3 regions of the Mesorhizobium sp. M0051 genome follow, and region 3 is predicted to be linked to each of the others. Evidence: predicted binding sites of a transcription regulator. Region 3 holds the regulator's gene; each other region holds the start of a gene.
The links. The regulator LexA, encoded in region 3, represses DNA repair genes until DNA is damaged. The targets are predictions, from matches to a motif close to TGTTCNNNNTGTGTTCNG.
Positions count from the first base shown of each region.

Region 1: NKJ90_RS16935 (helicase-related protein) is a predicted target of LexA. The motif match lies at 1,621-1,638, and genes of this name have one in related genera.
Region 2: dinB (DNA polymerase IV) is a predicted target of LexA. The motif match lies at 4,638-4,655, and genes of this name have one in related genera.

Region 1 covers NZ_JAMYUT010000015.1:18,976-26,874, forward strand. The annotation lists gene NKJ90_RS16925 (acetyl-CoA C-acetyltransferase) at 1-265, shown strand, start outside; gene phbB (acetoacetyl-CoA reductase) at 379-1,104, shown strand; gene NKJ90_RS16935 (helicase-related protein) at 1,805-5,251, shown strand; gene NKJ90_RS16940 (RNA-binding S4 domain-containing protein) at 5,267-5,653, shown strand; gene fdxA (ferredoxin FdxA) at 5,888-6,226, shown strand; gene NKJ90_RS16950 (CarD family transcriptional regulator) at 6,592-7,173, shown strand; gene NKJ90_RS16955 (amino acid ABC transporter ATP-binding protein) at 7,240-7,899, opposite strand, start outside.
Region 2 covers NZ_JAMYUT010000008.1:115,109-123,007, reverse strand. The annotation lists gene NKJ90_RS10750 (methylated-DNA--[protein]-cysteine S-methyltransferase) at 24-578, shown strand; gene NKJ90_RS10745 (2OG-Fe(II) oxygenase) at 575-1,318, shown strand; gene NKJ90_RS10740 (sigma-70 family RNA polymerase sigma factor) at 1,340-2,275, opposite strand; gene NKJ90_RS10735 (alpha/beta hydrolase) at 2,351-3,289, opposite strand; gene NKJ90_RS10730 (dihydrofolate reductase family protein) at 3,392-3,991, opposite strand; gene NKJ90_RS10725 (winged helix-turn-helix transcriptional regulator) at 4,135-4,551, shown strand; gene dinB (DNA polymerase IV) at 4,687-5,934, shown strand; gene NKJ90_RS10715 (cupin domain-containing protein) at 5,953-6,255, opposite strand; gene NKJ90_RS10710 (cupin domain-containing protein) at 6,231-6,983, opposite strand; gene NKJ90_RS10705 (FGGY-family carbohydrate kinase) at 7,102-7,899, opposite strand, start outside.
Region 3 covers NZ_JAMYUT010000010.1:106,995-114,893, reverse strand. The annotation lists gene NKJ90_RS12920 (hormone-sensitive lipase) at 1-258, opposite strand, end outside; gene NKJ90_RS12915 (AMP-binding protein) at 577-2,202, shown strand; gene kynA (tryptophan 2,3-dioxygenase) at 2,199-3,035, shown strand; gene kynU (kynureninase) at 3,116-4,363, shown strand; gene lexA (transcriptional repressor LexA) at 4,806-5,558, shown strand; partial or broken gene NKJ90_RS12895 (ComEC/Rec2 family competence protein) at 5,552-7,899, opposite strand, start outside.

The DNA.
Region 1 (7,899 bases), on a different contig from region 3:
GTCGGTCGGCGATCTCGACCTGATCGAGGCCAACGAGGCCTTTGCGGCGCAAGCCTGCGCCGTCAACAAGGACATGGGCTGGGATCCTTCGATCGTCAACGTCAATGGCGGTGCGATCGCCATCGGCCACCCGATTGGCGCATCTGGCGCTCGCATCTTCAACACACTGGTCTTCGAAATGCGCCGGCGCGGCGCCAAGAAGGGCCTCGCTACGCTCTGCATCGGCGGCGGCATGGGCGTCGCCATGTGCGTGGAGGCAATCTGAGAAAAAGAGTGAATGGTGAGTGGCGAATGGTGAATGGCGGGTAGCCGTCCGTCTTCGACCATTCACCATTCACTATTGACCATTCACGAAAAACTCTAGGGAGGAGGAACTTCATGACCAAGGTAGCAATCGTCACAGGCGGATCGCGCGGCATCGGCGCGGCGATCTCGATCGCATTGAAGAACGCCGGCTATTCGGTTGCCGCCAACTATGCCGGCAATGACGAAGCGGCGGCGAAATTCAAGGCCGAGACCGGCATTCCGGTCTACAAATGGTCGGTCGCCGACTATGACGCCTGCGCCGCCGGCATCAGCCAAGTCGAGGCCGATCTCGGCCCCGTCTCGGTGCTGGTCAACAATGCCGGCATCACCCGTGACGCCATGTTCCACAAGATCACGCGCGAGCAGTGGAAAGAGGTCATCGACACCAATTTGTCGGGCGTCTTCAACATGACGCATCCGCTGTGGAGCGGCATGCGCGACCGCAAGTTCGGCCGTGTCATCACCATCTCCTCGATCAACGGCCAGAAGGGCCAGGCCGGCCAGGTCAACTATTCCGCCGCCAAGGCCGGCGACATCGGTTTCAGCAAAGCTCTGGCTCAAGAGGGGGCGCGCGCGGGCATCACCGTCAATGTCATCTGCCCCGGCTACATCGCCACCGAGATGGTCAAGGCGATCGACGAGAAGGTGCTCAACGAGCGCATCATCCCGCAAATCCCCGTCGGCCGCCTCGGCGAGCCCGAGGAGATCGCGCGCTGCGTCGTTTTCCTGGCTTCCGAAGATGCCGGCTTCATCACCGGCTCGACCATCACAGCCAATGGCGGCCAGTATTTCGTCTGACGACGCGGCGATGTAGGCGATAGATCGACGGGCCGGTACGCCGGCCCGTTTTTCGTTGCCAGCCTGATCTTTTCGAGATGTCCTCGTCGGTCGCTGACCCAATCCGGCACGCAAAGGTTAACGGCCGGCCGCTGCCGTGTGCGAAACCTGTTCCCAAGCCTGTGGATAATTGGTGGAAAACCTGTCTACAACACTAGGTATTGGGGTGAACAAACCAGGAAAATCATGCCATCGCCGATTCGTCTCCGATGCTTTGACCGGAAAGTTAACGATGGCGACCTGAATCGCCAGCCCAATCCTTAACGTTGATTAGGAACGATCAATAATTTCATGCCGTTGGGCGAGGAACGCCAAGCCTTCATGATCGCTCATGGGCAAAGGTTAACGTCATAGCCCTCCTAGCATGAAACGGGCCAGTTCCGGGATTCAGCATGTGGTGCGTTCAGTGGTCGCAAAACCCACATATAGCCGTGAACAAAAGCTGAATCTGCAGGAGTCACTGATTCGTCGCCGATTCGTTCCAGACTCGTTCTATCCGTTAATCCGCAGCCGATTGAGAGCTTGACAAAGACCCCTTCTAGCCGCCGGCGGAACATTCCGCTTTCGCTTCTCGCCCGAAATCCCTATGTGTCCCCTGTCATACGCGCCAGTTGAGGCACGCTCCCGACAACCAGAGGCCAGAAGCCTTATTTCCGGATCAATGAACATCCAGCCGAAACACACTGAGCCACTGATCCTTTCGGGTCGCGACGTGACTGCCGTACTTGGGCCCACCAACACCGGCAAGACCCATCTCGCCATCGAGCGCATGGTGGCACACGAGAGTGGTATCATCGGCCTCCCGCTCAGGCTGCTGGCGCGCGAGGTCTATGCCCGCGTCTGCGAAAAGGTTGGCGCCCACAAGGTCGCGCTGATCACCGGCGAGGAAAAGATCCAGCCGGCGGGCGCGAAATATTCGGTCTGCACCGTTGAGGCCATGCCGCGCGAGACCGATGCCGCCTTTGTCGCCATCGACGAGGTGCAGCTTGCCGGCGACCTCGAACGCGGCCACATCTTCACCGACCGCATCCTGCATCTGCGCGGCCGTCAGGAAACGTTGCTGCTCGGTGCCGCCACCATGCACGGCATTTTGCAGCGCCTGCTGAGAGGCGTCTCTGTGGTGACGCGGCCGAGGCTGTCGCATCTTGCCTATGCCGGCTCCAAGAAACTGACCCGTCTGCCGCGGCGCACGGCGATCGTCGCCTTCTCCGCCGACGAGGTCTACGCCATCGCCGAACTGATCCGCCGGCAGCAAGGCGGTGCCGCAGTCGTGCTCGGCGCGCTCAGCCCACGCACCCGCAACGCCCAGGTGGCGCTGTTCCAGTCGGGCGATGTCGACTATCTCATTGCCACCGACGCCATCGGCATGGGCCTCAACCTCGATCTCGATCACGTCGCTTTCGCCCAGAACCGGAAGTTCGATGGTTATCAGTATCGCAACCTGATGGCGGCCGAGCTTGGCCAGATCGCCGGCCGCGCCGGTCGGCATCTGCGCGACGGCACCTTTGGCGTCACCGGCCAGGTCGACCCGCTGGACGAGGAACTGATCAAGAAGATCGAAGGCCATGATTTCGATCCGGTGAAGGTGCTGCAATGGCGAACCGCGCGTTTCGACTTCGCCAGCCTCGATGCGCTGAAGCGCTCGATCGAAACCAATGCCCCGGTCGAAGGACTGACGCGTGCGCTGCCTGCAGTCGACGCGCAGGCGCTTGAATATCTGTCGCGCGACGAAGACATCCGCGCTCTTGCCAGCAATGCCAAACGCGTGGCGCTGCTGTGGGAGGCCTGCGCGCTGCCCGATTACCGCAGGATCGCGCCGGCCCAGCATGCAGACCTCATTGCTTCGATCTACACGGACCTTGCACGGCATGGCCATGTCGACGAGAATTACATGGCCGAGCAGGTGCGCCGCGCCGACACCACCGAGGGCGACATCGACACGTTGTCGCATCGCATTGCCCAGATCCGCACCTGGACATTCGTGTCGAACCGGCCCGGTTGGCTGGCCGATCAGGCACACTGGCAGGAAAAGACGCGCGAAATCGAAGACAGATTGTCGGATGCGCTGCATGAGCGGTTGACGAAACGCTTCGTAGACCGCAGGACTTCCGTCCTCATGCGGCGCCTTAGAGAAAATACCATGCCTGAAGCCGAAATTAGTCCTACCGGAACCGTCCTTGTCGAAGGCCACCATGTCGGCGAGTTGCAAGGGTTCCGCTTCACCGCCGACCAGACCGTCGGCGGCGAAGACGCCAAGGCCGTGCGCACCGCCGCCCAGAAGGCGCTGGCCGCCGAGTTCGAGGCGCGCGCCGAGCGCTTCGGCGCTTCAGCCAATGGCGACATCGCGCTTGGCTCGGACGGCACGCTGCGCTGGATCGGCGCGCCGATCGGCACGCTGGTTTCGGGCGAAGACGCGCTGAAGCCGCGCCTGGTGCTGTTGGCCGACGAACAGCTGACTGGCCCGGCACGCGACAAGGTCGTCGCGCGTGCCGAGCGGTTCGTCAATTTCCAGATCGAATCGCTGCTGAAGCCGCTGGTCGACCTTAAGAATGCCGACCAGATTTCCGGCATCGGCCGTGGCATCGCCTTCCAGCTGGTCGAGAATTTCGGTCTCATCAACCGCCGCGACATCGCCGAGGAGATGAAGTCGCTCGACCAGGAAGGTCGCGCCGCCCTTCGCCGGCTTGGCGTGCGCTTCGGCGCCTACCATGTCTTCGTGCCGGCGCTGATCAAGCCGGCGCCCGCCGGACTGGTGACGCTTCTCTGGGCGTTGAAGAACGACGGCAAGGACAAGCCCGGCTTTGGCGACGTGGTTCACGCGCTCGCTTCCGGCCGCACATCGGTGGTCATCGATCCTGCCTTCGACAAGACCTTCTACAAGTTGGCCGGCTACCGCAATCTCGGCCGCCGCGCCGTGCGCATCGACATCCTGGAACGGCTGGCCGACCTGATCCGCCCGGCGACCAACTGGAAGCCGGGTCTCGGGCAACGCCCGGACGGCGCCTATGACGGCCAGTCCTTCATGGTGACGCCGCCCATGATGTCGATCCTCGGCGCCACCGCCGACGACATGGAAGAAATCCTGAAAGGCCTGGGCTACCGCGCCGAGCCTAAACCGGCCGTCGAGGTCAAGGCACTGCTCGAAGCACAGGACAATGCCGCGCGCGAAGCTGCCGCTGCCAAGCTGGCGGCGGAAGCGGCGGCACGTGCCGAACAGGCCAAGGCGGCAGAAGCCGCGGCAACCGACGCGGCCGCGGAGGCAGCGATCGAAGGTTCGGAGCCGGCATCGGACGCAGTGGCCGCTTCGGAAACGCCGGCCGAAAGTCCTGCCGAAATCATCGCAGACACCGCCGCAGAACCTACTGTGCCCGATGTGGCGGAACAGGCGGACACTCCAGTCGAAACCGTGCAGGACGAAGCGCCGGTAGCCGAGATTGTTGCAGAGGCCGCCGAACCTGCGCCGGTTGAACCACAGGCAGCGGCTGAAGCTGCCGAGATTGAAACCGCACCGGCCGAGCTGACGCCAGATGCCGCGCCCGCAACGGACGCCGCGCCAAACGAACCTGCAGCGGCGGCTGAAGCGGCCGCCAGCAGCGAACCCGCCCCAGAAGCCGAAGCGCCAAAGCCCATACTGTTGTGGCGCCAGGGTCGCTTCGAACAGCGCCCGCGCAACCGCGACGACAGCCGCAGGAACAATCGCCCGCGCAACGGGCAAGGGCGCGGCCGAAGCGATGCGCCTGTGGATGCTGCCGGCGCCCCAGCCGCAGTTCCACCTGGCGATCGTCCGGCCCATGAAGGACGGCGCGAAGGCGCCGGCAAGCCGCGCTTCGACCGTTCGAAGTTCAAGCCCAAGCCTCAGGCCGAAGGCGAACAGCGGCGTGACGGCCGCCCGCAAGGCGAACAGCGGCGTGATGGCCGCCCGCAAGGCGAGCGGTCGGACCGACGCGATGGCCGGCCCGACTGGAAGGGCGGCAGGCCGGACGGCAAGGGTGCGCAAGGCAGCAAGCCGGCTTTCCAGCCGAAGCCGCGCGAGGAACGCCCGGTGCGCTTCGATCCTGACTCGCCGTTTGCCAAGCTCGCCGCTCTGCGCGACCAGCTGAAGAAGTAGACCTGGCTCGCCTCGATGGTCGTCGAAGGCCGCCAGCGCATCGACAAATGGCTATTCTTCTCGCGCGCCGTGAAATCACGCTCGCTGGCAGCGAAACTGGTGGTCGCCGGCCGCGTGCGCATCAATCGCGACAAAGCAGCGCAGGCCTCCGATCTGGTCAAGCCTGGCGACGTGCTGACCATCACGCTCGAGCGGCGCATCTTCGTCTGGAAGGTGCTTGGCGCCGGTGTTCGACGTGGCCCGGCCGAGGAGGCCCGCACGCTGTACGAAGATATCTCGCCACCGCCCGCGCCGAAGGGCGAAGCCCCTCCTGATGCAATTCCGGGGCTGCGCGAGGCCGGTAGCGGCCGCCCGACCAAGAAGGAACGCCGCCAGACCGACCGCTTGCTCGGCGAAGACTGATGCCTGACATCCAGGAACACGCAGCGGGAATGGGACAACGACACGCCTGAGGCAAAACTGAACCCGGCAATCAAGACGTTTCGCGGGACATGGCTGACTGCCGCCGGGCCTGTCGTCTGATATACATTCCCGAAACACCGGCACCACCCGCAATCGCTACCCTTGCAAGCGGCCGATAAAGGCGTTACCTGACGGAAAAAGCCCAACAAAAATGGGACGTACCGGAGCCGACCGATGACCTATGTCGTGACCGACAATTGCATCAAATGCAAATATATGGACTGCATCGAGGTCTGTCCGGTCGACTGTTTCTACGAAGGCGAGAACATGCTCGTCATCCATCCCGACGAGTGCATCGACTGCGGCGTTTGCGAGCCGGAATGCCCGGCCGACGCGATCAAGCCCGACACCGAGCCGGGGCTCGACAAATGGCTGCAGATCAACACCGAATACGCCGATAAATGGCCCAACATCACCGCCAAGAAGGAGCCACCGGCCGACGCCAAATCCTTCGACGGCGAGGCCGGCAAGTTCGAGAAATACTTCTCGCCCGAGCCCGGCGAAGGCGATTGACAACACGGCCGCAAAGGCCTGAATTACGCGGGGTAAGGGGCACGTCACATTAACCGCCTTGACAGGCGGCGTTGACCTGTGGCGTTCGCTTACGCAGCAAAACCTTGATTCTTCCGACTTTTTGTGTTACATGAGCCAAATATGCCGGTGACACACGTCGATTTATGGCGCAGACGCCCCAAATCACTGAAAGGTGAAAATCCCATTCCGGACCAGAGCGATCTGGGCCAGGCGGTCGCAATATTGCGTTTGCCGGTCCGGCTTTTCCGGTGGGTCATCTGTTGTGCGGCAAACGATCGGCTCCCCCGATCGCGCGAGTTCGGGCCGGCAGGACGCCGGTACCACAACAAGGAGTTCAGGGCGTAATGGCTACGATCACCCCGCAGAAAAAGTCCACCGCTGCGCGTCACGGTTTTAAGACCGGCGAGTACATCGTCTACCCGGCGCACGGCGTCGGCCAGATCGTGTCGATCGACGAGCAGGAAGTTGCTGGACATAAGCTGGAACTATTCGTCATCGACTTCTCGAAGGACAAGATGCGCCTGAAGGTGCCGGTCGCCAAGGCGACCTCCATCGGCATGCGCAAGCTGTCGGAAGAGGACTATGTCGAGCGCGCGCTGAAGGTCGTGCAGGGTCGCGCCCGGGTCAAGCGCACCATGTGGTCGCGCCGCGCCCAGGAATATGATGCGAAGATCAATTCCGGCGACCTGATCTCGATCTCGGAAGTTGTGCGCGACCTCTACCGCGCCGACAACCAGCCAGAGCAGTCCTATTCCGAACGCCAACTCTATGAGGCAGCGCTCGACCGCATGGCCCGCGAGATCGCGGCCGTCAATCGCATGTCGGAAACCGAAGCCGTGCGCCTGATCGAGGTCAACCTCAACAAGGGGCCTAAGCGGGGTGCCAAGGCTGATAATGAGGAAGCCGAGCAGGAAGAAGCTGCCTGAGCTTTTGCCTTTGAGTTCATGAAAAACCCGGCCTTGCGCCGGGTTTTTTGCTTTTTGACGATGAAGCTACAGCGATCCGTCGCCGCCACTTTCCCTCTCCGCCTCCTGCTTCAGCGTCGCAATAAACCGCTTCGTCCGTTGCTTCTCGGGATTGCCGAACAGCAGCGCGGCCGGCCCTTTCTCGACGATGACGCCGGCATCGAGAAACACCACTTCCTGGGCGATCTTGGAGGCGAGGCGCAGATCATGCGTCGCCATCACCATGGTCGTGCCTTCGCTGGCGAGCTTGCCGAGCACGTCTACCACCTCTTGCGCCAGTTCCGGGTCAAGCGCCGAGGTCGGCTCGTCGCAGAGCAGAACTTTCGGCGACGGCGCCAAGGCACGCGCGATCGCCACACGCTGCTGTTGGCCGCCCGACAGCGTCGCCGGCCAAGCGTCCGCCTTGTGCACCATCCCAACTTTTTCCAGCAGGGCGAGCGCCCGCTCGCGTGCCCTCTCCGGCGGCCATTTCAGCACCGTCACCAGCCCTTCCATGACGTTTTCGATCGCGGTGCGATGCGGAAACAGCTGGAAGTTCTGGAACACCATGCCGGTCTGCAGCCGCAGGCGCTGGATATCCCTGGCCGGAACCCTGACGCCGGGTTGGAATTCCAGCGCCTCGTCACCGATGCGCACCGTGCCCGAAGTCGGGATCTCCAGAAGGTTGACGCAGCGCAGCAAGGTGCT
Region 2 (7,899 bases), on a different contig from region 3:
GTTCAGGCAAAGGAGTAAAGGCAATGAACCTCATGCAAACTCAAATCGCCGCACCGGCAACCATCCATGCCACCCTCGACACCATCGTCTACGCCATCGGGCAATCCGCGATCGGCAACATCCTGGCGGCGCGCAGCGATATCGGTATCTGCGCCATCCTGATCGGCTCGGATTCCGACGCACTGGGGCAGGACCTTGGCCATCGCTTCCCCGGCAAGATGCTGGTCGAAGACAAGGCCGCCTTGCGCGACGATCTCGCGGCAATCGCGCGCTTCGTCGAAACGCCGGCCGCCGGCCTCGACATGCCGTTCGACATGCGCCACGGCACGCCATTCCAGCAACGGGTCTGGGCCGCGTTGCGCGCTATCCCGTGCGGCGCTACCATCACCTACACAGCGCTGGCCCGGCGGCTCGGCCAACCGAGCGGCGCCCGTGCCGTGGCAACGGCCTGCGCGGGCAACGCCATCGCGCTCGGCATTCCCTGCCACCGCGTCGTCCACACCGACGGCACGCTGTCCGGCTACCGCTGGGGCGTCGAGCGCAAGCGCACTCTGCTCGACAAGGAGGCTGCGATATGAACGCCCACGCCAAGGTCGCCCCATGCGTGGTCGAAGCCGCCGAGACACGCATCGCCGGTTACGACTGGCCGGCGCTTGCCGCCGAACTCGACGGCTTCGGCTGTGCGGTGATCGAGAAATTGCTCTCGCCGCAGGAGTGCCGGCAGATCGCCGGCCTCTATTCGGATGAGCAGCATTTCCGCAGCCATATCCATATGGCCAGGCACGGCTTCGGCAAGGGCGAGTACCGCTATTTCCGCTATCCCATGCCGGACTTGCTCGGCGCCCTGCGCAGCGCGCTCTATCCCAGGCTGGCCGAGGTCGCCAACCGCTGGAACGAGCGCATGGGGCAAGCCATGCGCTACCCCGCGACGCATGCCGCGTTTCTCGAACAATGCCATGCCGCAGGCCAGACGCGGCCGACGCCGCTTCTGCTGCAATATGTGCCTGGCGACTTCAACTGCCTGCACCAGGACCTCTACGGCGACCTCGCCTTCCCGCTGCAGGTGGCTATCCTGCTGTCCGAACCGGGCCAGGATTTCACCGGCGGAGAGTTCGCGCTGACCGAGCAGCGGCCGCGCATGCAGAGCCGGGTCGAGGTTGTGCCGCTGCGCCAGGGCGACGCCGTTGTCTTCGCCGTCCACAACCGGCCGGTGCAGGGAACCAAGGGCAATTACCGCGTCAATCTGCGCCACGGCGTCAGCCGCCTGCGCTCAGGCATGCGCCACACGGTCGGCATTATTTTTCATGATGCGAAGTGAGCGTCATGGAGGAGGGGCGCTTCATTCCGCGTCCTCGGAGACCATATCCAGGATCCACGGACATGCATAATAGTCGGCGATGCGGTCGATCAGACCGTCGGCGGCATGGATCCGCACCAGATACGCCGGCCGCCAGACCTCGCCATGCAGCCTGTCGACGACCAGCACGATCTTCCCTTCGATCACGCCCGGCCGCATGCGCCAAGGCAGCTCGCTGCGCTCATATTCGATGAAGTAGGGCGAGCCTGACAGCAGGCCGTTGTAGCAATCCGAGACCCGCAGCCGCGCATCGGCACTGGTCAGCGCCCGCACCCCGTCCCAGTCTCGCCTGTTGAACAATTCGACATAGCGGCCGAGCAGCCGCGCCAGTTCGGGGTCGTGTGCGGGTGCTGCGCCCGGTTGCGCCGGCAAGGCGGCGAGCTTGGCACGGCCACGATTGAGCGCCGCCTTGACGCCACCGGACGTCGAGCCGACCAGGTCGGCGATTTCCTCAAGCGAATGGTCGAAGACATCCTTGAGCAGCACGCAGGCGCGCTCCTTCGGCGGCAGGTGCATGACCAGCCGCTCGATGGCACGGCCGGCGCCGGGACCGGCGGGCTCGACAGGCAGCACGATGTCGTCGCCGGCATAGCCAGCCTCGGCTCGCTGCCGCGCGCGGCGGCTTCTGATGAAGTCAATGCAGCGGTTGTGGGCGATGCGGAACAGCCAGGGCCGCAGCGCCTGCGCATCGTCGAGCCGTTCGATCTTGCGATAGGCCTCGAACAGCGCCTCTTGCATGATGTCCTCGCCATCGAGGGCCGAACCGGTCATGCGCGCGCAGTAGCGGTGCAACCTGACGCGCAGATGCGAGACGGTCGCCAGGAACGCCGCGTAGCGCAGGTCGTACAGGCCTTCGGGGTCGAGACTCGGTTGCATCCCTTGCGACGTCTGACGGGATTTGCGGATCTGCTGGTTCATCGCGGCATCACCACACCTTTGCGCAAGCGCCACGCTTCCACAAGTGAGAGTTCGACACGATCAGCTGGCGCATGGTCAGGCCGCCCTGTCGCCAGCAGCCTTGCTGGCATCGGGCAAGCCCAGTCTCGGCCGCACCCAGGCGGCCAGGCGGCCGATCGCGTCATCTGCTTCCGGCGCCCGGCCGGCCATCATCTGGAAGGAGTGCAGCATGCCGTCAAAGACATCGAGCCGCGTCTCGACCCCGGCCAGCCTGGCGCGCTCGGCGAACATGCGGCTTTCGTCGACCAGCGTCTCGTCCGCACCGGCCTGCAGGAACACAGGCGGAAAACCGGTGAGGTCGGCATAGAGAGCGCTGACCTCCGGATCGAGCCGGTCGCGGTCACCGATGAAGTTGGTCACCAGCCAGTCGACGGCGGCCTTGGCGAAGGCCGGGTCCTTGTCGCGGTTGGTCTCGTAGCTGGCGGCGGTCAGCGCCATGTCGAACCAGCCGGAGATGATCAGCGCGGCGACGGGCAGCGGCCGCCCTTGCGCACGCAGCCGCTGCAGGACGCCATAGGTCAGGATCGCGCCGCAGGAATCGCCGGCAAGCACGATGTGGCCGGCATCGAAGCCCCGATCGGCGAGCCAGTTCCAGACCTTCATCGCCGCATCGAGCTGGGCCGGATACTTGGCCCGGTGCGCCAGCGGATAGTCGTAGAGCAGCGCCCGGCAGCCGACGGCCTTGGCCAGATGCCCGACCAGCTTGCGGTGCGTATAGATCGAGCCGCCGATGAAGCCGCCGCCATGCGCATAGAGCAGCACACGCCCCTCGTCGGCGCCCTTCGGCACCGTCCACATCGCCGGCACGCCGCCGGCATCGACCTCGATATAGTCGACGCCGCCGGGTTCGCCGGTCAGTGCTGTCCAATGCGTGTCGTTGTGGTCGATGATCGCTTGCGGGCTGGTCAGCTTGCCCGCATTGGCGGCGATCGTCGCGTAGTGGTTCCTGTTCGCCTCGCTCTGTATGCTCGCCATGCTGGTCTCCCGGGTTACGGATCGCGGGCTGCGCGACCTTCAAGGACAGAGACGAACGGGCGGACAAAAAGGATACGTCAGGTCCCGGATCTTCTCTCTCCCTCACCCCACCGATCCGTAACGGTTGACCACCATGCCGCAGCTATAGGCCTTCGAGCCGAGCAGCCGCAGGTTTTGGAAACCGCCCTGGTCGAAGATCCGGCGTCCTGCCCCCAACACCGCCGGATTGATGAACAGCTGGAACTCGTCGACCAGCCTGGCCGCGATCAGCGCCGACGCAAAGCCAGCACCGCCGAACACGGCCATATCGCCGCCCTCGCCCCCCTTCAGCGCATCGACTTCGCGCGGCAGGTCGCCGCTGGCCACCCTCGTGCGCTCCCAAGCCGGCTCCCGGGCCGATTGCTTGAGCTTGTCGCTCAGCACCACCTTCCGGGCGTCGACGACGCGCTGCGCGAACGCATAGAAGGGATCGCGCGGAAATTTCTTCGCCGCATTACCCCAATGGGCAAGATAGCCCTCCTGCGCCATCTTGCGGCTGAGCAGGATGGTGTCGATGCCGGCGAAGACGGCGTTGAAGTCCTGCTTCAGCTCGTCGTCCCAGGCGCTCTCGTCACCCCATTCCCAGAGCTGCCAGGCATGATCCTCATTGGCGCCGACAAAGCCATCGACCGACATCTGCATTTGAAGGATCAGCTTTTTCATCGTTACTCTCCTTCGGTTTGTGCCGGCTTAAAGCGTGCGCCCAGTGAGCCGTCGCGACCAGCGTTATATGGTTTACATTTGGAACCATTGACATAGGACGAAAACGGTATCAATAGTAAATTGCTTTAAAAATGGAACCATAGATGTCGACGCGGAAAAGATCCGGCTGCCCGATCAACTTGTCGCTCGAATTGCTCGGCGACCGCTGGACTCTGCTCATCATCCGCGACTTGGTCTTCGCCGGGAAAAGGCATTTTCGTGAATTCCTGCAGTCCGACGAGGGCATCTCGTCGCGCACGCTGGCCGAGCGGCTGCAGACCCTTCAGGACGAAGGCATCCTCACCCGCAGCGAGGACCCGACGCATGGGCTGAAGACAGTCTATCGGCTGACCGAGGCCGGCATCGACCTGCTGCCCGTGCTGGCCACGCTTGGCGCCTGGGGAAGCAAGCACCGCAAGGCCGACGACAAGCTCGCACGGGTCGCCGACGAGCTGGCGGCGGGCGGCGAGCCCGCTCTGGAGGCCATGAAGGCGGCGCTGCTGGCGGAGCATATCGTCTAGGCGGTCGCAGTTCCGGACCTGAGAAAAGCAGCACTGCTGCGGATGGGCTCCAAGAAACCACCTCTTGCTTGACAACCACCCCCTTTTGTTCTCTATTTGTTCACATCCATCAGCAACTGCGGATGTGCCTTCGGGATGGAAACCACAGCCACCATCCTGCATGCCGATCTCGACGCCTTCTACGCCTCGGTCGAGCAGTTGCTCGACCCGTCGCTACGCGGCAAGCCGATCGCGGTGGGCGGCGGCGTGGTGCTCGCCGCCTCCTACGAGGCGCGCGCCTTCGGCGTGCGCGGCGGCATGCCGGGGCGCAAGGCGCGCGAGCTCTGCCCGCAGTTGATCTTCGTCGGCGGCAATTTCAGCCACTACCAGCGGCTGGGCGATGCGGCGATCAAAGTGCTCGACGATTTCACGCCGCTGGTCGAGCGCATCTCCATCGACGAGGCCTTTGCCGATGTCGCCGGCTGTACGCATTTGTTCGGGCAGCCTGAAGAGATCGCCACGACCATCCGCCGTCGCGTGCGGACCGAACTCGGCCTGCCGATCTCGATCGGCGTCGCCCGCACCAAGCACCTGGCCAAGATCGCCTCGCAGGTCGCCAAGCCCGACGGGCTGGTGGTGGTCGAGCCCGGCACCGAGATCGCCTTCCTGCACGATCTGCCGGTCGGGCTGATGTGGGGCGTCGGCCCGGCGACTAGGGCGCGGCTGGCCGAAATCGGCGTCGAGACAATCGGAGAGCTGGCCAGGACCCACAGCGGCGCGCTGACGCGGCTGCTCGGTCCCGCCGCCGGCGAAAAGCTCGCCGCCCTGTCGTGGAACCGCGACCCGCGCAAACTGGAGACGAAGCGCCGTGCGCATTCGGCCGGCGCGCAATCGGCGCTTGGCCAAAAACCTGCCATGGAGCGGGTCATCGTGCCCACGCTGCTGCATCTGGCCGACCGTGTCGCCAGCCGGTTGCGCGCCAAGGCTAGGCCCGGCCGTACGGTGACCGTGCGCGTGCGCTTTGCCGATCTGAGCGCCGTCACGCGCTCGATCACGCTTGACCAGCCGATCTCAGCGACAACCATGCTGGCCGAGATCGCCGGCGATCTGGTGCGCGGCGTGCTCGCCGACCACCCGCACGAGAAGCTGATCTCCCTGCTGGCGATCTCGGTCTCGCATCTCGAGGAAAGCTTCGAGCTGCAGCTCGAACTGCCGCTCGGCCTCGTCGACGACAAGCGCCGCCCGGGCTCGAGGAAAGGTCTGGCACGCTTCGACGCCGACCGCGCCATCGACAAGATCCGCGAACGCTTCGGCAAACAGGCGGTCGGCTACGGCACGGTGGCGCTGGAAGCGGCGCGCTCGGTTCCCGACGAATTCAGGGAACTGGCGGAGAAGCAATTGTGAGCGGAAGACAGCGAGGCGCTATTGCGTCTCTTCGCCGTCCCAGTAACGCCTCACCGCGGCCATGTCGAAAATGCCGTCGCGCCGGCGCAAAGCGTCGACAGCCATCTTGTTGGAATCGGGATAGACGCAGACTTCATTGGGATTTCTTTCGCCGATCATCAAATAACGGCACGGTCCCGTGCCGCTGTTGAGGAAGGAATGCCCGACCGCCAGGCCGGCGGGAAAGCAGACATAGTCGCCGGCTTTCATCTCGTGGCGCTCCTCGCCAAGCAGCAGCGTCACCTGCCCTTCCAGGATCAGCGCGTGCTCCTCTTCCAGCATGTGGTAGTGCCGGGGCGCCAGGCGCGGCCGGGCGCCGGCGCCTCGATCAGCATGCCGACATGATAGTCGGACCGCCCCAAGGCGGCATAGGTCAGATGCCTGGACCGGCCGCCGAACCGCGGGCCTTCGCCTTCGACCTTCCATTCGACAGAATCGCTGGCGATCGGCGGGATCGGCGCGGCCGGGGGTCTGGTGACACCGGTCGTACCATCCGACGGCGACGGATCGCCGGCGGCAAGGCCGGTATCCTCGCCATCCCAGTAGCTTCGGGTTGCCGCGAGATCGAATATCGGGCGGTTGCCCAGCGCGCGCACCAGAACCTTGTTGGAGGCGGTGTAGACGACGACGTCGTTCGGGTTGCGCTCGCCGACGATGACATAGCGGCACGGCGCGTCGCTGGTGTTGATGAGGCAATGCCCCGCCGCCGCACCCGCCGGAAAGCAGATATAATCGCCGGCCTTCATGGCATAGGCGGCGTCGCCGACATAAGTGGTGAGCGTTCCTTCGAGGATGAAGACATGCTCTTCCTCGAGAATGTGGTAATGCTTCGGCGAGCTCTGCTTGCCCGCCGGCAACTCTTCGATCGCCACGCCGACATGGTGATTTTCGCCCAGCGCGGCCAGCGACAAATGCCGGTAGCGCACGCTGAAGCGTGGCACGGCGGACCATTCCGTCCATGGCACCGCATCCGATGCGAATGGCACGGGCGGTTTCGCTTCGTCTGCCATCAGGCCTCCTGCTTCTGCCGCCTAATCTCGTCGCGACGGAACAAAGCTGCCAGCTTCCGGCATCGTCGCCAAGCGGTGTTCGCGACGCTCCTGACAGAGCCGGACAGGAGCCGCTGCCTCAGCCTCGGATGGCCTTGCCGGCTTGCTGCAGCAGCTCGAAAGCGGCGAAGCGCTTGGCATGCCAGCCGGCCAGCGTAGCGTCGGGATGATAGACCTCGCCGAGTTCCGACATGCCGGCCATGGCCGCCGCGACATCCTTGTAGGTTCCCGCGGCGACAGCGCCCAGCATCGCCGAGCCGAGCAGCACCGGCTCCGGCGAGGTCGACGCGACCACCACCATGCCAGTCGTGTCGGCCAGCAGCTGGCGCACCAGCGGGCTTTGGCCAGCGCCGCCGCTGACGACGATGGTGTCCACCGGTATGCCCTTCTCATGCTCGGCCCGCACGATCTGGCGCGCGCCGTAGCCCAACCCGCAGACGCCGGCGACATAGAGCCCGACCAGGCTGTCGAGACTGGTGTCGAGATCGAGCCCGGCAAGCAGCGCACGCGCGTCCGGATCGGCGAAGGGCGCGCGGTTGCCGAGGAATTCCGGCACGACATGGATGCCGCCGACCAGGGCCGGCGTCGCCGCGGCTCCCTTACGGCTTTGCGCCTGCAGCGATAGCCAGGCGCTGAGGCTGAGGCCGTCGGCCTGCGCCCTCGCCGTGGCTTCGCCGCTTGCCGGGTGCATGCGCACCAGATGGTCGATGGCCGCACCCGCCGCCGATTGGCCGCCCTCGTTCAGCCACAGGCCCGGCACCATGGCCGAGAAATACGGACCCCAGACGCCGTCGACGAAGGCCGGTTCGGCGGTCGACGACATGGTGCAGGCCGAGGTGCCGAAGACATAGGCCATGCGCGACAGAACGCTGCCGAA
Region 3 (7,899 bases):
CTTGTCGGTCTCCAGCCAGTAACCGCCGTGGAGGACTACCACCAACCCCTTGGGCGCGACATTGGGAAGGAAAAGATCGAGCCGATTGCGCGGTCCGTCACCATAGGCGATGTCGAGCCGTGCCCGGCCCTCCATTGAGAGCGCATCACGAAATGCTTGCGCTGGCTCCGCCCACGCAGCCGGCCAGCGGTCACTGCCGGCGATGTTCGCGCCGTTGGCATAGGCATCATCCCAATCGACAATGTGACGTTCGAACATCTGCGCCTCCCCCAAAACGGCATCGCTTGTGAGCTAGCAATGGCCACCGGCACGCCATGCGTCAATGCTTCAAGGCCAAAACATTTTAGGCTTGAAACAAATTTCGACTGGTGCGATCCTGACAAGACGATCAGCCGACGAAATGGGAGGTCTGCTGTGCTGCCCTGACCCCGTAGATGCTCGTCCTTTCCCGGTGGCATAGTCGAGCTGGCACGATTGGCGGTACGAAAACCTCCCGCGAAAGACAGGAACTTCAAATCCACCACACAGGTCAGGCACATCGCGCACTGGCCAGGCAGCAGACGGGATAGCGGCGACATGCTTGGGCCTTCAGCGCATATCGACACGTTCACGCGCGATCACCTGCCGCCTCCGGAGCAGTGGCCGGATTTCCTGCTCGACGGCTTTGATTATCCCGAACGTCTCAATGCCGGCGTCGAACTGACGGACAGGCTGGTCGAGAGGGGCCTCGGTGACCACACCGCGCTGATCGGCAATGGCCGCCGCCGCACCTACAAGGAACTGTCCGACTGGACGAACAGGCTAGCCCACGCGCTGGTCGAGAACTACGGCGTCAAGCCGGGCAACCGGGTGCTGGTCCGCTCCGCCAACAACCCCGCCATGGTCGCCTGCTGGCTGGCCGCCACCAAGGTCGGCGCCGTGGTCGTCAACACCATGCCGATGCTGCGCGCCGGTGAGCTTGCCAAGATCGTCGACAAGGCGGAAATCACCATCGCGTTGTGTGACACCAGGCTGATGGACGAGATGACAGCCTGCGCCAAGGACAGCGCGTTCCTCAAACAGGTCATCGGCTTCGACGGCACCGCCAACCATGATGCTGAACTCGACCGTGCCGCTCTCGATAAGCCGGTGACGTTCACCGCCGTCGACACCGGCCGCGACGATGTCGCGCTGCTCGGCTTCACCTCGGGCACGACTGGCGTGCCGAAGGCGACGATGCATTTCCACCGCGACCTCCTGATCATCGCCGATGCGTACGCACGCGAAATCCTTCGGGTGACACCGGACGATATCTTTGTCGGCTCGCCGCCGCTGGCCTTCACCTTCGGCCTTGGCGGGCTCGCCATCTTCCCGCTCCGCTTCGGTGCGGCAGCGACACTGTTGGAACAGGCGACGCCGCCCAACATGATACACATCATCGAGACCTATAAGGCGACCGTCTCCTTCACCGCGCCGACCGCCTACCGCGCCATGCTGAAGGCCATGGATGAAGGGGCCGATCTGTCATCGCTGCGTGTCGCCGTTTCGGCTGGCGAAACCTTGCCCGCTCCGGTTTTCGAAGAGTGGACGCAAAAGACCGGCAAGCCTATCCTCGACGGCATCGGCGCCACCGAGATGCTGCACATCTTCATCTCCAACCGCTTTGACGACATGAAGCCGGCGTCGACCGGCAAGCCGGTGGGCGGCTACGAGGCGCGCATCGTCGACGAGGAGATGCGCGAGCTGCCGCGCGGCGCGACCGGCAGGCTGGCGGTGCGCGGACCGACCGGCTGCCGCTACATGGCCGATAACAGGCAGAAGGACTACGTCCGCGACGGCTGGAACCTCACCGGCGACACCTTCACGCAGGACGAAGACGGCTTCTTCCATTTCGCCGCGCGCTCCGACGACATGATCGTCAGCGCCGGCTACAACATTGCCGGACCCGAGGTCGAGGCGGCACTCCTGTCGCACCCGGATGTTGCCGAATGCGCGGTGATCGGCACGGAAGATGCCGAACGCGGCCAGATCGTCGAAGCGCACGTCGTGCTGGTGCAGGGCGTAGCGCCGGACGCATTGACGACCAAGCGCCTGCAGGACCACGTCAAGGCAACGATCGCGCCCTATAAATATCCGCGATCGGTGAAATTTATCGCCGCGCTGCCCAAGACCCAGACCGGCAAGATCCAGCGTTTTCGGCTGCGCACGGAGAAGATCAATTGAGCGAACCCTACGATCCGGCGTCCGAAGGCGCACAGATGTCGTTCAAGGAGAGCATGTCCTACAGCGACTATCTGCACCTGGAGAAAGTGCTGGAGGCCCAGACGCCGCTGTCTTCGGCGCATGACGAGATGCTGTTCATCATCCAGCACCAGACCTCCGAACTGTGGATGAAGCTCGCCCTGCACGAGATTGGCGCTGCGATCCGCTCGATCCGCGCCGATCGCCTCGAGCCAAGCTTCAAGATGCTGTCGCGCGTCGCCCGCATTTTCGAACAGCTCAACAACGCCTGGGATGTGCTGCGCACGATGACGCCCAGCGAATATACCGAGTTCCGCGATGCACTCGGCCAGTCCTCGGGTTTCCAGTCCTGGCAGTATCGCGCCATAGAGTTCATGGCCGGCAACCGCAACCTCGCCATGCTGGGCCCTCACAAGCACCGGCCGGACCTCAGCGGCAAGCTGGAGGCGATCCTGGCGGAGCCGTCGCTCTACGACGAAGCGCTGCTGCTTCTGGCGCGCAACGGATTCGACATCGGCACCGATGCCAGGCGCACGGATTGGCGTGAGACGCGAACCGAGAATGAAGAGGTTCTGGTCGCCTGGCAGACCATCTACCGCGACCCGCAGCGCTACTGGATGTTCTACGAACTGGCCGAGAAGCTGGTCGACTTCGAGGACTATTTCCGCCGCTGGCGCTTCAACCACGTCACCACGGTCGAGCGCATCATCGGCCTGAAACGCGGCACCGGCGGCACGTCGGGTGCTTCGTATCTCAAGAAGATGCTCGAGGTCGTGCTGTTTCCGGAGCTGTGGGCAGTCCGTACCCGGCTTTGACACAATCGAAATGAGAACAGGCACATCGAGGGCGCGCTTGCAGCGGAAAACCTTCGCGAACAACCGAGGACTGACTGACCATGAGTGGAATTCCTGATCTCGCTGCAATCGAAGCGATGGATGCCACGGATCCGCTCCGCGCCATGCGCGATCGTTTCATTCTGCCGGAGGGGGTGATCTATCTCGACGGCAATTCGCTTGGGGCAGCGTCGCATGCCGTTTTCGGCGAGCTGCAGCAGGCGGCCACCGAGGAATGGGCCAAGGATCTCATTCGGGCCTGGAATACAGCCGGATGGTTCGAGATGCCGATCGAACTTGGCGACCAGCTCGGACGCTTGATCGGGGCCGCAGCCGGACAGACTGTTGTCTGCGACACGACGTCGATCAACATCTACAAGGTGCTACATGCCGCGATGGAGATGCGGCCCGGCCGATCGGCGATCGTCGCCGAGGCTGACAGTTTTCCCACCGACCTCTACATCGCCGAAGGCGTTGCCTCGACCCGCGATGGGGTCCTTCTGCGCCTCGCGGGCGTCGACGCGCCAACCATCGAAGAGCTGATCGACGAAAGCGTCGCGGTGGTGCTGGTCAACCACGTCAATTACAAATCGGGTGAACTGCGCGACATGGCGGCGCTGACGCGCATAGCTCATGCGGCCGGAGTGCTGATCGTCTGGGATCTATGCCACACCGCTGGCGCTCTGCCAGTCGAGCTCGATCATGCAAAAGCCGATTTCGCTGTCGGCTGCACCTACAAGTACCTCAACGGCGGTCCAGGCGCGCCAGCCTTCATCTATGCCGCGCAACGCCACCACGGCGCGATCAGCCAGCCGCTCAGCGGCTGGTGGGGGCATGCACGGCCCTTTGCCTTCGAACGAGGCTATGTTGCCGGCACCGGTATCCGCCGCTTTCTGTGCGGCACGCAGCCGGTCCTGTCGATGCGGGCGCTCAAAGGTGCGCTCGCAATCTGGAACGACGTCGACGTGGCGGCATTGCGAAAGAAAAGCGTCGCGCTGACCGAACTGTTCATCCAGCTCGTCGAAGCGAAGTGCGGTGCCTATGGCCTCACGCTGGAGAGCACCCGCGACGCGACCAGGCGCGGCAGCCAGGTGTCGTTCGTTCACGATCATGGCTATCAAATCGTGCGGGCGCTGATCGAGCGCGGAGTGATCGGTGACTTCCGCGCGCCGTCAACCATCCGTTTCGGATTTACGCCGCTCTATGTCGGCTACAAGGACGTGTGGCTGGCGGTCGAGGTGCTGGAAGACATTCTGCGAACGGATGCATGGAAGGACCAGCGTTTCGCCGTCAAGGAGGCCGTGACCTGACGCAGTCGTCCCAACTGTTGTCGCATCGTTGCCTCTTGGTCGGATGATGGAGGGACGAATTTCCAGTGCACAAATCCGGTTGCCGCTGCTGGCCAACACTGGCATCAACAAATTAACCAAGGTTGGCATTTTGGCTTCGTTTCGTTCACGGCAGACGAACGCATGGAAGGCTGGAAATGCCCCGTCGCGGATCCATGGGCAGCTCATGCCAAAGCTTGGGCCAACGATGGGCGGCAGCCCATTAACCATAACAATTTCAATGCCGGAAAGCGCCTTGTGACGGCATGCCGTGATCACCCAAGCGCGCTGGCGCGCGCCAAATAATTTCAGCGGCCTTAACAGATTCATTAAACTTTAAACGGTTGCAGAACACAACTGGAACATATAGTGTTTGTTCTGGGTTTGTTTTCTGATTCTGGTTTTAGGTACCCTGGGGGCCGCCATGCTGACACGCAAGCAACACGAACTGCTGATGTTCATTCATGAACGCCTGAAGGAAAGCGGCATTCCGCCATCCTTCGACGAGATGAAGGAGGCGCTCGACCTTGCCTCCAAATCCGGGATTCATCGTTTGATCACGGCACTGGAAGAGCGCGGCTTCATTCGCCGGCTGCCCAACCGGGCGCGCGCGTTGGAAGTGCTGCGGCTGCCGGATTCGATCGCGCCCGGCCTCAACGCGGCGAAAAAGTTCTCGCCTAGCGTCATCCAGGGCAGTCTTGGTCAGGCCAGTCTCGGCCAGGGCGGCCTTGGCCGGCAGATCAAGCCGGCGTCTTCACGGATGCCTTCAGCCGGCAATGACGACGACGTGGTCTCCGCCGTGTCGATCCCTGTGATGGGGCGCATCGCCGCCGGTGTGCCGATCGATGCCATCCAGCACCAGACCCATTCGATCTCGGTGCCGCCGGACATGATCATGGGAGGCGAGCACTATGCGCTGGAGGTCAAGGGCGACTCGATGATCGAGGCCGGCATCTTCGACGGCGACACCGTCATCATCCGCAACGCCGATACGGCGAGCCCTGGCGAGATCATCGTGGCGCTGGTGGATGAAGAGGAAGCGACGCTGAAGCGGTTCCGCCGCAAGGGTGCCTCGATTGCTCTCGAAGCCGCCAATCCGGCCTATGAGACACGGATTTTCGGACCAGACCGGGTCAAGGTGCAGGGCAAGCTTGTCGGCCTGATCCGCCGTTACTGAGGCAGCTGCGGTTTAACGACGGGCTTGTCCGGTCTCTTGAAGGGCGGCAGGCCCCTCGCCTCACGCGAAAACTTGCGTTGCACGTGCCAAGGCCGGTAGGGCCTACCCACCGCAAAGCTGACCGTTGCCGGCGTGGTCGCCGACTGGCGATCGAAGAAGACGGCAGCACTGCCATTGCGAGCCAGTTGCCGTTTGGTGATGACGAGAACCAGCGGGTTGTGACAAGCGTCATAGGCCGTCGCGTCGTTGATGACGATCAGGTCGGCGAAGCCGCAGGCTTTCCAGGTGTCCTTTCGGTCCTCGACATAGGCAATGATAGCTCCGGACGGATGCCTGGCGAGACAAACGCCTGATGTGCAATAGAATGGCGCTCCCGGCGGCATTTCAGCCGCATCCTCGACGTCGAATTGCCCGTCGCCTTCGTCGAACACCTCCGGCGCGATAATGCTTTCGGATGTCAGCGCACGCTTCCAGTTGTCGACGGTGAATTCGTTCGGCCTGGCCCGGCTGACCGCGAGTTCGCCGCCGCCAATCGGCAGCGCCACCAGCCTCGCATCCTCCGAGACCAGCACGTCAGGTACGCGCGTATCCGAGACGGTCAACAGGCCGGCAAGCGCGAAGGGAAGCGCTGCGAGCCGCAACCATGTGGTCGCCATCGTCGCGATGACCAAGGCAATCGTCACCAGCACGACGGATTGCTGCGAAATCAAACCGATTGCGTCGACTGGCGAACGCTCGGAAATCCATCCGGACATCGCGATCATCACCGTCAGGCCTTTGCCCATCAGATAGAGGGCCGGCCAGTCCAACCCGAATGGCATCAGCAGCGCGCTGGCGACAGCCAGGAACATCACGACTGTTACGATAGGCATGATGGCCAGGTTGGCGAACAGGCTGAGCGGCGACACACGCTGAAAATGCCAGATGGCAAACAGCGCCGTGGCGCTGCCGGCGATGATGGAGGTCATGGCAAGGCCGCCTGCCGCCAGCAGGAATTTTCGCGTCAGGAAGCCGGGCAAGGATCGCTTTGGCGGCGGTGGCCTCGCCTTCCCCGCACGATGATCCGCCCAGCCGGCATAGGCACCGACCAGCGCGGCCGTCGCGGCAAACGACATTTGAAAACTCGGGCCGACCACTTCATGCGGCGACACCATGATGACCGCGATCGCCGAGATCGCCAGATTGCGCATCGTCAGTGCTGCCCGATCAAAAAGAACGGCAATCAGCATCACCGCCAGCATGATGAAACTGCGCTCGGCGGCAACGACGACGCCTGAGATGATAAGATAGGCGGCGATCGAGAACAGTGCGGCAGCCGCAGCATACTTCTTGACCGGGCGACGCGCGGAAAAATCCGGAAACAGGGCGAAGGCGCCACGCAGCAAACCCATGATGGTGCCAGCGACCAGCGCCATGTGCAGTCCGGAAATGGAGATGATGTGATAGATGCCGGTACGCCGCATCGCCTCGTTCACGTCATCGGGAATGCCGGCGCGAACGCCGACGATCAGCGCCGCGGCGATCTCGCCTTCGGCGCCACCGACGCTGCCCCTAATGTGATCGGCAATGGCTTCACGGGCTTTTTCGATCCCCGAGGAAAGCCGGGCCGCCAGCGGCATGCTATCGTCCTCGGTGACGACAAGTTTTGGATTGCCGAGAAAGAAACCGCTGCCGCCGATGCCGGCGAAATAGCTGTCGAAGGAGAAGTCGTAGCTGTCCGGCCGCACCGGCCCGGTCGGTGGCAACAGCTTGGCATACCCAGTGATCAGGGAACCGGCGGTCATGTCCGCCGGGATATTGCGTGCCGAAAGCCGCACCCGCTCCGGCGCATAGCGCAGTTTCGGCCTTGCAGTCGATGCCACGTCGATTGTCAGCCGGATGCGACCGCTCTCCATCCGTTCGAGCGAGACGACCCGGCCGGTCACTTGCGTCGAGATTTCCGAGCCCAGCATCTGCGTTCCGGCTCGCCATGTCTCGACCTTCGCGGCGAGCAGGCCGAGTGTACACAAAAGCGCCGCCATGAAGGACATATGGGTTTTCGGCCAGGAACGCGAGACCAGCGCACAGAGCCCCGCCAAGATGACAACTGCGACAGGCTTTGCGAAGTCCGGCTCCGCCACAAGCGAAAAATAGCCGATCGCCCCGCTTGCCAGGCAGACCGGCACCAGCAGGAAGGCCACGCCTCGGTCGAGTTCCAGGCCCGCCGCCATGGCCAGCTATTGCGCAGGCGCGGCGGTGATATCAGGCCAATCTGCCGGCGCAAGCGCACGATCCTGCTGGCTTCGGCAGTTGGAACAGGGGCGGAGACACCGGCTTGCAAAGGCGCCTTGTCGGGTGCCGG